Regions from separate parts of the Candidatus Enterococcus mansonii genome, predicted to be linked through region 2. Evidence: riboswitches for the same ligand, from Rfam matches in the RefSeq annotation. Region 2 holds a riboswitch; the other holds the start of a gene.

Region 1 (5,281 bases), 490 kb from region 2:
CTGAGATCAAAGCAGCCGTTTGTATGATGGGAACACCATCTCCATTGCGTTATATTGATCGAGTAATGACACGTGCGGCTGAAATGGATATTTTTGTGCCAAAGGATTTACCATTATTATTAAGCTGGGTGGCACATTACGATTTATCTAAACAGCCTGAAAAAATAGCAAAACGTCCTGTATTGTTTTGGCATGGAACAGAAGATCCCAAAATACCTTATAGTGATGTGTCTGATTTTTATGAAGGAATTAAAGATAAGCCATTTGCGGAAAATAGCCAGTTTATGACGGGAATGGAGGAAGGACATCTGGTTAAAGGTGAGATGATGGATGTTGTAGCTGAGTGGTTTGAAAGGGAACTGTAGTAAGAATGGTCACATAAAACCAGAAAAATGAAGAAATCAAAAATAGCTTTTTGACTTTTTAGAGTGAACTAGATACGTATAAGATTTTAGGCGTGCACCAATAAAGAAGAAGTTCTTTGGTTGCACGCCTATTTGCATAGATGATTGTTTATTTCAATTTAAATTTAACTTGTGAGTTATCAGTAAATTGTCCTTGGAATTGGAATTGTTTGTAGCTTGATCCTTTACCAAGTTTGTTTAAAATGTGTGAAGTAATTTCTTTTTCACTACCATTTTTTAGGTTTAGACCAGCGATGATTCCTTCAATTTTTTCTTCAGCAGCACTACCTTGTAATTGTACTTTATTTGATTTGTCTTGGTATTGTGCTTTGATAGTTCCATTTGCATTCACTTGATATTGGAATTGTACTTGTGTACCATTTGTGTAATTTACTTGTACTTCTAATTTTTTTAAGTCTGATTTTTCAGCAGGTACTTCCACTTCAGGAGTCTCAGTTTCTGGTGTCTCTACTTCAGGTACTTCTACTTCTGGCACTTCCACTTCAGGAACTTCAACCTCAGGTGCTTCAGTTTCTGGCACATAGTATGATTGTAAACCGAATTCTGCTTTTACATATCCTTTAGTAATTAGGATAACTTTAAGATGTAAATCTTTTTGATACGTCATTTTTTGTAGTAAACTTACTGATTTGTAGTAATTTTTACTGAAATCTCTGGCGATCACAGTCGCTTGTGATTTACTGTATCCAGCAGCTTCCCATGTACTTGTTTTCGCTAATTCATTGTAAACAGATGATACATTTGAACTTGTTAATGATAACCCTGTGTGTGCTAAGATATCTGCTTTATTGAATAAAGTGACTGTCTTGTTGTAATTTGATTCTACGACTGTTGCTGCGTTTGCATGGCTTGATACCATTCCTAAACTTGCCGAACATAAACTAATTGTTAAAACTGCAACCATCATACCTTTAAAAAATTTCATAAAAAATTCCTCCTCTTATTTACTACTGTTTTATAAATAGTAGCTTGCCTATATTATTATCTGAAAAAAATATAAAGTAAATACATATTAGTGATTTCTAATAATTTTAAATATATTTTAATTATATTTATATGTTATGTAGTACAGTTATGTTTATTTTTCTATCTTATTTTAGGATAATATTTGATATAATAAAGTGAATGAACTAGATGTTTGGAAAGGATTTGTAAGCATGAAAGCAGTAAAAATTGCGAAAAAGGTCAACTTATTAGATGGAGGGTGTAATGCATGTGGAATCATCGAAGATGTGAGCTATACATTAACGTATGATGAACAAGCCATTCCATTAGATGAGTTGAACGTTAATACATTAGTTACGGCGATTGTCTTAAAAAATGGATTTAAACGTGAATATGAATCTGATGTTTTAGATGATTATATTTTATATAAAAAAGATAATCATCAAATTAGACTCAAAGAAGAATATGACTATTTGATTTATTCAACTGCTCAAACAAAGCTTGAAACAAAAGATCAAATAATTGATAATAAAGTGCTAGTAAAAAAAGTAAATGAAATTCTTACAACTATTTTTGTGTTGGATGAGGTTTCATTTAGCTTTATTTAAGGTGGAATGGTATGGGACCTTATGCAGAATTTGGTATTATTGAAGCATTTGATAAAAAGAACATGTACCATAAATATGAACCAGAGAAGTATCACTGTATCAAAATCCCTGATGATGCAATTAACCGATAGTGGGCTGATTTGTCATTAATTGAAACCTATTTTTGCGTATCCAACCAAAAAGAGAGAGGACTGGATCGCTGGGGAATAACGATAATTTCACCAGCATCCGTGCCTGCTTTTTATGATGTGATTATAAAAGATAAGAAAAACTATGACCAATTTTATATAACGGAATTGTCTAAGTTGCTTCTTAAAGCAATCGATGAAAATAAATATCTGATTCATTATGGTGTATGACAAAAGAATCAGGACACTCTTTTTTATTATAGTTGAAAAAGCTCAGAAGTCGTTATTTTTTCAAAACGTTCTTCTGAATCAGAGGGTTCTTCATTGTGATCGTAAACGAACAACTTAAATGCCTCTGTTTTTGGAATTCGCTGAAAGGTTTCACTGGTTGTAAAAAGAACGAGTTGTTCACAAAGCCAGTCAAGAGTGGTCTGGATGTCTTCGTCTTCTTCAACCCAATCATCAAATAAATGGATTGAAGCAAAACGTTGCTCCTCGTCCCAATCTTTCGAATGATACTTCATTTCAGCTAATTGTTGTTCTTTGTAGCCTTTGTCAGCGTAGTAGTTTGTAGTCTCTTCCCAGCGCTCTGTGGTATTCAAGCAAAGGTTGATTTCACCTTCTTGGTAAATAGTGCAATCTAAAGCAAACGCATAAAATGTTTCATCAGAATGATCCAATAAAAAATTATCAATACGATCGATTAGAAAATTAAAAAAGAATTCTTGTTGAATTTCTAAAAAATTTTTCATAAATACCTCCTCCAACTATTTGGTCTTCTACACATTGAAACAGATATGCTAAAAAAAGTCCATCTAAAGTTTTTAATGCTAGTAGAAGATGTATAAACAACTTGTTTATTTAAGAAATACTAAAGATTACCATACCCATTTAATTGTCTAATTTCATCCAGTAATGCGAATATAATGATAATTCTTTTAATAATCTGTTTTTTATCTAGCGCAATTTAGGCAAAATTTAATTTGACTTTATTATGCTTATTGCTTATAGTGTAAAATGAATTAAATACTTGTTAGGTGAGGCTCCTATATAAACACAGGCTACTGCTCAGAAATGTCGAAAGACAGGCACGGGTAGGACAAAAATCGTCGAATTAAGGCGGTTTTCAAAGTAGCTAAAAGCAGACGCTTTTTACGTTATATAGTGCTAAAACTCAACGAAGAGAAGAACTAGGTAAGTCGAAAACAAGTGATAGTTATCACAGTTCTGATACCCAGTAATCTAATCCCTTCGCTGAGTCATCTTGGTGAAGGGATTTTCTTGTACAAGTATACATTTGCGTTTTGGAAAGGAATTCACAATGAAAAAATCGTCAAAAATAATTACTATTACCCTGTTATCGATTCTTCTTGTGGTAGTTAGTATTGGGTGCTATGCGGCAATCTCATTTCAACAAGCAAAAGAAAAAAGTGAGTCACAATTGTCTAATAAAAATCAAAATTTTACTGGAGATGAACAAACGAGTGACAAAGAATTAACGGTGATGGTCATCGGGAATGATTCTAGAGACGATGATGAAGATCAAGGTCGTTCGGATACATTGATGGTGGCTCATTATGATGGGAAAATGAAGCAGCCTAGATTGATTTCTATTATGCGAGATAGTTACGTAACGATTCCTAATTATGGTTTAGACAAGATAAATGCGGCTTATGCTTACGGTGGCGCACAATTGACAAAAGAAGTGTTAAATACAAGCTTTGGGTTACCGATTAATTATTATCTAGTCATGGATTTTAAAGAATTTAGTGCAATCATCGACGAACTCTATCCAAAAGGTGTAACAATTGATGCTGAAAAAGATATCAATTTAGATGGTGTGGATATTACTAAGGGAAAACAAACGCTTCATGGAAATAGCCTATTGCAATATGCTCGTTTCAGAATGGATGAAGAGGGTGATTTTGGTCGTATCAGACGTCAGCAACAAGTGATGGACGCATTGATCAATCAGTCGAAAGATTTGATCCCAATCTGGGAATTACCTCAAGTTGCCGGAAAACTAGTAGGAAAAATCGATACGAATGTACCTACGAGCTTACTGATTGATTTAGCAAAAGATTTCTTGTCAGGCAAAGTCAAATCATTAGAATCACTTTCAGTTCCTGTACAAGGCTCTTGGGACTTTAATGATAATACGGAATCAGGAAGTGTTCTTGAAATCGACGAGCAAAAAAATGCTGAAGCAATTCAAGCATTTATGAAAAGTAAATAAAGTTGGAAAATAGATTTCATCCTAAGTTGATCAGACTTAGTTAGATGAGTCTATTTTTTTTGAAAAGGCGAAAGGATGAATTTCCTTATTGATTATGCTATTCTTGAAGAAAACGTTTTATATAATTGGAAAGAAGGCTTAATTATGAAAGTTGTGATTATCGGGGCTTCTTTTGCTGGGGTGTCAGCGGCTTTGGCAATAAGAAAAAAACATCCTGCAGCGGAAATTCATTTAATTGAGAAACAATCGACAATCGGCTATTTACCAGGCGGAATCAATCTTTATTTCAATAAAACGATTGGCCCAATCGAAGAAGCACAATTTATTTCAGAGCAACAATTAAAAAAGTGCACTATTCAATTATTATTAGCTGCAACAGTCGTTAAGATAGATTCAAAGCGACAGATGGTAATATATGAAAAACAAGCGGAGGACTTTTGTATTTCATTCGATAAATTGATTTTAGCTACCGGCGCAAGTCAGTGGTCTCAAAAAATTTTAGGTAGTGATTCGGAGAAAGTGTTAAAATATAAATTTTTACCTGGCGTTTTAAAAGCAATCGAACAACTCAAAAATAGCCAAAAAGTGGCCTTGATCGGTGGTGGTCAGATAGGGGCTGAGGCAGCAGATATGCTGTTAAAACAAGGCAAAGAGGTTCATCTTTTCGAGCAAATGGATTATTTATTATTTAAGTATTTTGATCGGGAAATGATCCGGCCTGTCCAAGAGGAAATGGCGCTAAAAGGGATTATTTTTCACTTTGAAGAGACCGTCGAAAAGATTGTTGATAGCGATCAAGGACTAAGAATTGAAAGTAAAATGACTAAGCTAGACTGTGATAGTGCTGTGTTTGCTATGAATGTTCGACCGGATTTAGCCTATCTAGACGAGCATATCCAAGTACATACTGATCGAACGGTTTATGTGAATGAGTATTTA
Region 2 (5,281 bases):
AGCTAAACGAACACAAGCTCTAGCATAAGCAACTAAGACACTTGCAGTAAATTCTGGATTACTTTCTAATTGTAATTTATATTCAATCACTTGCTTGGTCGATTCATGAGTGGTTCCAGTGTGAAGGACCGTTCCCCCATGAGGCATTGCTTTATGATTTTGATCCAACTCATCTTGAGAAATAAAATGGACTTTTGTATCATAGTCAGCAAAATAATTAGGCATAGAAACTATTTCTTCACGAATTTTTTCTGAATCCCTTTCCTCTTCAAGAACTACGTAGCATTCTCTAAAATGCTTATCACGGGTCGTCATCTGTAATGATTCCCCTGCTTTGAGCTTCTCAATAATTTCATTATTGGGTATTGTGTATTGAACAGCATCTATCACACCTTCAATTCGTCTTAAAGCATCCGAATGTCCTTGACTAACTCCTTTGCCCCAAAAAGTATTGGTCTGTCCATCTGGTAAAATACTTTGTGCGTACAATCGATTCAAACTAAATAGACCAGGATCCCATCCTGTTGAGATAATTGATGTAGTTTGATTTTCTTTCGCCACTTGATTAACTTTAGCAAAGTGCTCGGGAATTTTTGCATGTGTATCGAAACTGTCCACTGTATTAAATAAATGCGTCCATTCTGGCGTTTGCATTGGTAAATCTGTCGCAGAGCCGCCGCATAAAATACATACATCGATATCCTTTTTTTTAGACTTAAGTTCCTCCATGGTAAACGCTTGTCCGCCTTCTGTTTGAACCGTTTCAGGTGCTCTTCTTGTAAAGATACCTACTAATGCCATATCTTTATTTTGTTTAATCCCACGTTCAACACCACGTCCCAGGTTCCCATACCCGATAATTGCTACTCTTATCATACTTACATTCCTCCACTTCTATGCATCAAATTATACCAAATGGAAAAGTCATTTGACAATCGCAAGTTGTAGAAGCAGACCTTTTTGCAAAGAAAATAGTCTCTTGTTTTACTCCTAGTAGTTAGTATCCTGATTGTTCTTTGTTAAAATGGAAATTTTTCCGTTGGCATCTATTTTCTGCAGCAAAACATAGGAAAGGTTTACCCAGGAAAAACTCAACAGAAATCCTCCAAGCACATCACTAGGATAGTGAACCCTTAAATAGATTCGACCCAATCCAATCAAAAGGACATATACGACTAAGCCAATGTTTAACATTTGATACTTTTTTGGATCATTTGAATACACGGTTTGTATAACTAACATAATCGAAGATGCCAAACACATCGCTAATAAAGAGTGACCACTAGGAAAACTGTAAGAAGCCCTTTCAGCAAGTTGTTCTACATTAGGCCTCGTTCGTGCAATAGTTTGTTTCAGTATAAAACCTAAAGCACTGACGACAAACACATTACTACTCAGCCAAATGGCTAATATCCTATAGTTATTTCTAAAAAGCATCACTGAAACAATTAAACTGACTATAGTGATTGGAATAATCGTTGCTGTTTTCGCAAGTATATTCACTAGATTAGTAATCACTCCATCAGGTTTCCAAGTGAATTGATATATAGAAAAATCCAAGTGAATAAACCCTGGTACGTTAGCAACAACTAAAAAAGTAAGTAATGAAAATAGTACAATACTTATAATCGCAGGGGTAAATTTTTGTCTTTTCAAAGCATTCATCCTTCCATTTCTAAATCATTAAACTTGCTTACCTTATGACCAGATGCATTCATTGCAAAAGAAAAAAGCCAAACATTTTTTCCCAAGATGTTTGACTTTTCACCCATCTCATCGTCTGAGTTTTAGCACTATACAACGTAAAGAAAAATTCTTAGCTATTTTATGAAAAGCCTTAATTCGACAATTCCTGTTTTACACATTGGCGTCTTTCGACGTTTCTGCGCAATAGCCTATGTTTGTATAGGAGCCTCACCTAACAAGGTTATTTATTTATTCATTTTATTTATAATAACGATGGAAATATAATTTTTCAAGTTATTTTAAGACTCTTTATTTTTTCTTAAATTAAAGCAAATGTTCATGCGAGCAAATTACAGATAAGCATTGGAAGCAAAAGTAATTCCTGTAGAAATAAAAAAAGAACTCATCAATGTTGCTTTTTGATGAGCACTTTTTTTATTTTTTTACTCAGTTAACTCTTCAAACTGTGAGTTATAAAGTGATGCATAGTAACCACCTTGAGCAAGTAATTCTTCATGTGTTCCTTGTTCTTTGATATCGCCGTCTTGCATATAAAGAATTTTATCTGCATCTTTAATCGTTGACAAACGGTGTGCGATAACAAATGATGTCCGACCCGCCATTAAATTATTCATCGCCCCTTGGATTAAACCTTCTGTGCGAGTATCGACAGATGATGTTGCTTCATCTAAAATCAAGATCGGTTTGTCTGCCAAAATAGCACGAGCAATCGTCAATAATTGTTTTTGGCCTTGAGAGATATTTGATGATTCTTCATTTAATTCCATGTTATAGCCGCCAGGTAATGTTTGGATAAAGTGGTGAACATGAGCAGCTTTTGCCGCTTCGTATACTTCCTCATCCGTTGCATCAAGACGACCATAACGAAGATTTTCCATGATAGTTCCTTTAAATAACCAAGTATCTTGTAAAACCATTCCAATATTTTTACGAAGGTCTTCACGATTAAAGTCTTTGATATTATGACCATCGATTTTAATGGCTCCAGATGTTACATCGTAAAAACGCATCAATAATTTAACCATCGTTGTTTTACCTGCTCCAGTTGGACCAACAATCGCTACAGTTTGACCAGGATCAACATGGGAACTAAAATCGTTGATAATAATTTTTTCTGGTGTATAACCAAAACGAACATGTTCAAAGTCTACCATGCCTTTTGCTTTATCAATTTTAACTGGATTTTCAACAGTTTGTTCTTCTTCATCCTCACCAAGGAATTCAAAGACACGTTCCGCAGCTGCTGCCATTGATTGAAGTAAATTAGATACTTGAGCCAACTGAGCGATTGGTTGAGTTAAGTTACGAACGTATTGGATGAACGCTTGAATGTCCCCAACAGTAATTGAGCCATTGTACGCCATGATTCCACCAAAGATTGCAACAGCTACGTAACCAAGATTTCCAACAAAGTTCATGATTGGCTGCATCAAGCCAGAAAGAAATTGAGATTTCCAAGCAGATTTGAATAACACATCATTTTGTTCTTTAAATTCTTTAAGGGCGTTTTCTTCATCGTTAAATAAACGGACGATAGTATAACCGCCAATTGTTTCTTCGACTTTCCCATTGATCACGCCAAGATATTCTTGTTGGGTTTTAAAGTATTTTTGCGAGTTTTTCACAACGATCATAATTAAAATCATTGAAATTGGTACGATCAAAATAGCGATACCAGTCATTTTTACTGAGATCGATAACATCATGACAATAACTCCGATAATTGTAAATGTAGAAGTAATCAATTGTGTAATGGATTGGTTCAATGATTGTCCAAGTGTGTCTACATCATTTGTGATTCTTGACAATACTTCACCCGTTGTTCTACTTTCAAAGTAATTCATCGGCATACGATTGATTTTTTCTGAGATTTCTTTACGCATTCGGTACGTAATTTTTTGAGAAATGGTTGACATGATCCAACCTTGAATGATTCCAAATAAGGAAGCAACCAGATAAAGACCTAGCATGAATAATAATATCCCGCCAATTTTTTCAAAATCAATGCCGCCAGTTCCTTGATATTTTTTGATCAAGCCATTAAATAATTCTGTAATTGCTTTTGATAAGATTTTAGGTCCCCAAATATTAAAAATAGTTGAGGCAATTGCAAAGATTATTACAAAGAAAACAGGAATTTTATATGCGCCAAGATAGGACAATAATTTTTTCAATGTTCCTTTAAAATCTTTGGCTTTTTCTACTGGAGCAATATGTCCTCCAGGTCCGCCACCACGACCGCCGCGAGGGCGATGTTGTTTTTGTTCTGCCATTATTCTCGCTCCTCCTTACTCCGCTTCTTCAATGCCTAATTCATCATTGCTTAATTGTGATTGGGCAATTTCTTGATAAACTTTTGACGATTGCATCAATTCTTCGTGTGTCCCATGCCCTACTACCCGACCTTCGTTTAGTACGATAATATTATCTGCATGAAGGATTGTAGAGATTTTTTGGGCGACGATGATTTGAGTAGCTCCTTTGATATTTTCAGATAGTGCTTTGCGCAATGCAACATCTGTTTTATTATCTAAAGCTGAAAATGAGTCGTCAAAAATTAATATTTTAGGATCTTTGGCTAAGGCACGAGCGATAGATAGACGTTGTTTTTGTCCGCCAGAAACATTGGTTCCGCCTTGAGAAATTTCTCGGTCATAGCCTTTTTCATTTGAATCGATAAATTCTTCGGCTTGTGCAATTTTAGCAGCTTTTTTCATTTGTTCATCTGAAATATCCCCATCACCAAATTTGATATTTGAAGCAATATCTCCAGAGAATAAGATCCCTTTTTGGGGCACAAATCCAATAATCTCATGTAGTTTATGCAAACTCATTTCACGAATATCGATGCCATCAATGGTGATTCTTCCACCTGTTACGTCAAAAAGACGTGGAATCAAATTGACAATTGTTGATTTTCCAGAACCCGTTGAACCAATCAAAGCAGTCGTTTGACCTGGTTTAGCTACCAAATTTATATGGTGTAAAACATCTTCATCAGCATCTCCGTAACGGAATTCTACTGCTTCAAATTTTACTTCACCTTTAAATTCATGGTCATCTTTAGGCTGGTTTGGATCTTTAATTGTTGGTACCGTGTTAAGAACTTCTTCTACACGACCAGCAGCAACGTTAGCACGAGGCAAAATAATGGAAACCATAGATAACATCATAAATGCCATGACAATCATCATCGTGTATGTGATAAAAGCCATCATATCTCCAACTTGAAGCTGTCCTTTGTCCATATTATGTCCGCCGACCCAAACGATTAAAACAGAAATACCATTCATCATCAACATCATAACAGGCATCATAATAGACATTGCTCGGTTAACAAATAATTGAGTTTTCATCAAGTTTGTATTAGCCGTGTCAAAACGTTTTTCTTCAAATTTTTCACGAGAAAATGCGCGAATCACTGGCAGACCAGTAATAATTTCACGAGAAACTAGGTTCACTCGATCGACTAAATTTTGTAAGGCTTTAAATTTAGGCATGGTCGTCAACAATAAGGTCATCACTAGGACTAAGACTGCAACTACAGCCACTCCAACAATCCATCCCATACCTG

The links. Region 2 has a riboswitch for magnesium ahead of A5880_RS01810 (phosphatase PAP2 family protein). Riboswitches for the same ligand answer to the same signal wherever they lie in the genome.
Region 1: linked by a shared signal. The riboswitch ahead of A5880_RS04100 (LCP family protein) and the one ahead of A5880_RS01810 (phosphatase PAP2 family protein) in region 2 are both predicted to bind magnesium.

The regions. Positions count from the first base shown of each region.
Region 1 covers NZ_NGLE02000001.1:870,034-875,314, reverse strand. Annotated here, with positions in the region: gene A5880_RS04125 (alpha/beta fold hydrolase) at 1-365, shown strand, start outside; gene A5880_RS04120 (YusW family protein) at 514-1,350, opposite strand; gene A5880_RS04115 (DUF4809 family protein) at 1,583-1,978, shown strand; gene A5880_RS04110 (hypothetical protein) at 2,119-2,337, shown strand; gene A5880_RS04105 (DUF4303 domain-containing protein) at 2,364-2,858, opposite strand; M-box (ykoK) riboswitch at 3,129-3,298, shown strand; gene A5880_RS04100 (LCP family protein) at 3,428-4,342, shown strand; gene A5880_RS04095 (FAD-dependent oxidoreductase) at 4,487-5,281, shown strand, end outside.
Region 2 covers NZ_NGLE02000001.1:375,318-380,598, forward strand. Annotated here, with positions in the region: gene A5880_RS01805 (diaminopimelate dehydrogenase) at 1-876, opposite strand, end outside; gene A5880_RS01810 (phosphatase PAP2 family protein) at 991-1,656, opposite strand; M-box (ykoK) riboswitch at 1,766-1,933, opposite strand; gene A5880_RS01815 (ABC transporter ATP-binding protein) at 2,130-3,980, opposite strand; gene A5880_RS01820 (ABC transporter ATP-binding protein) at 3,996-5,281, opposite strand, start outside.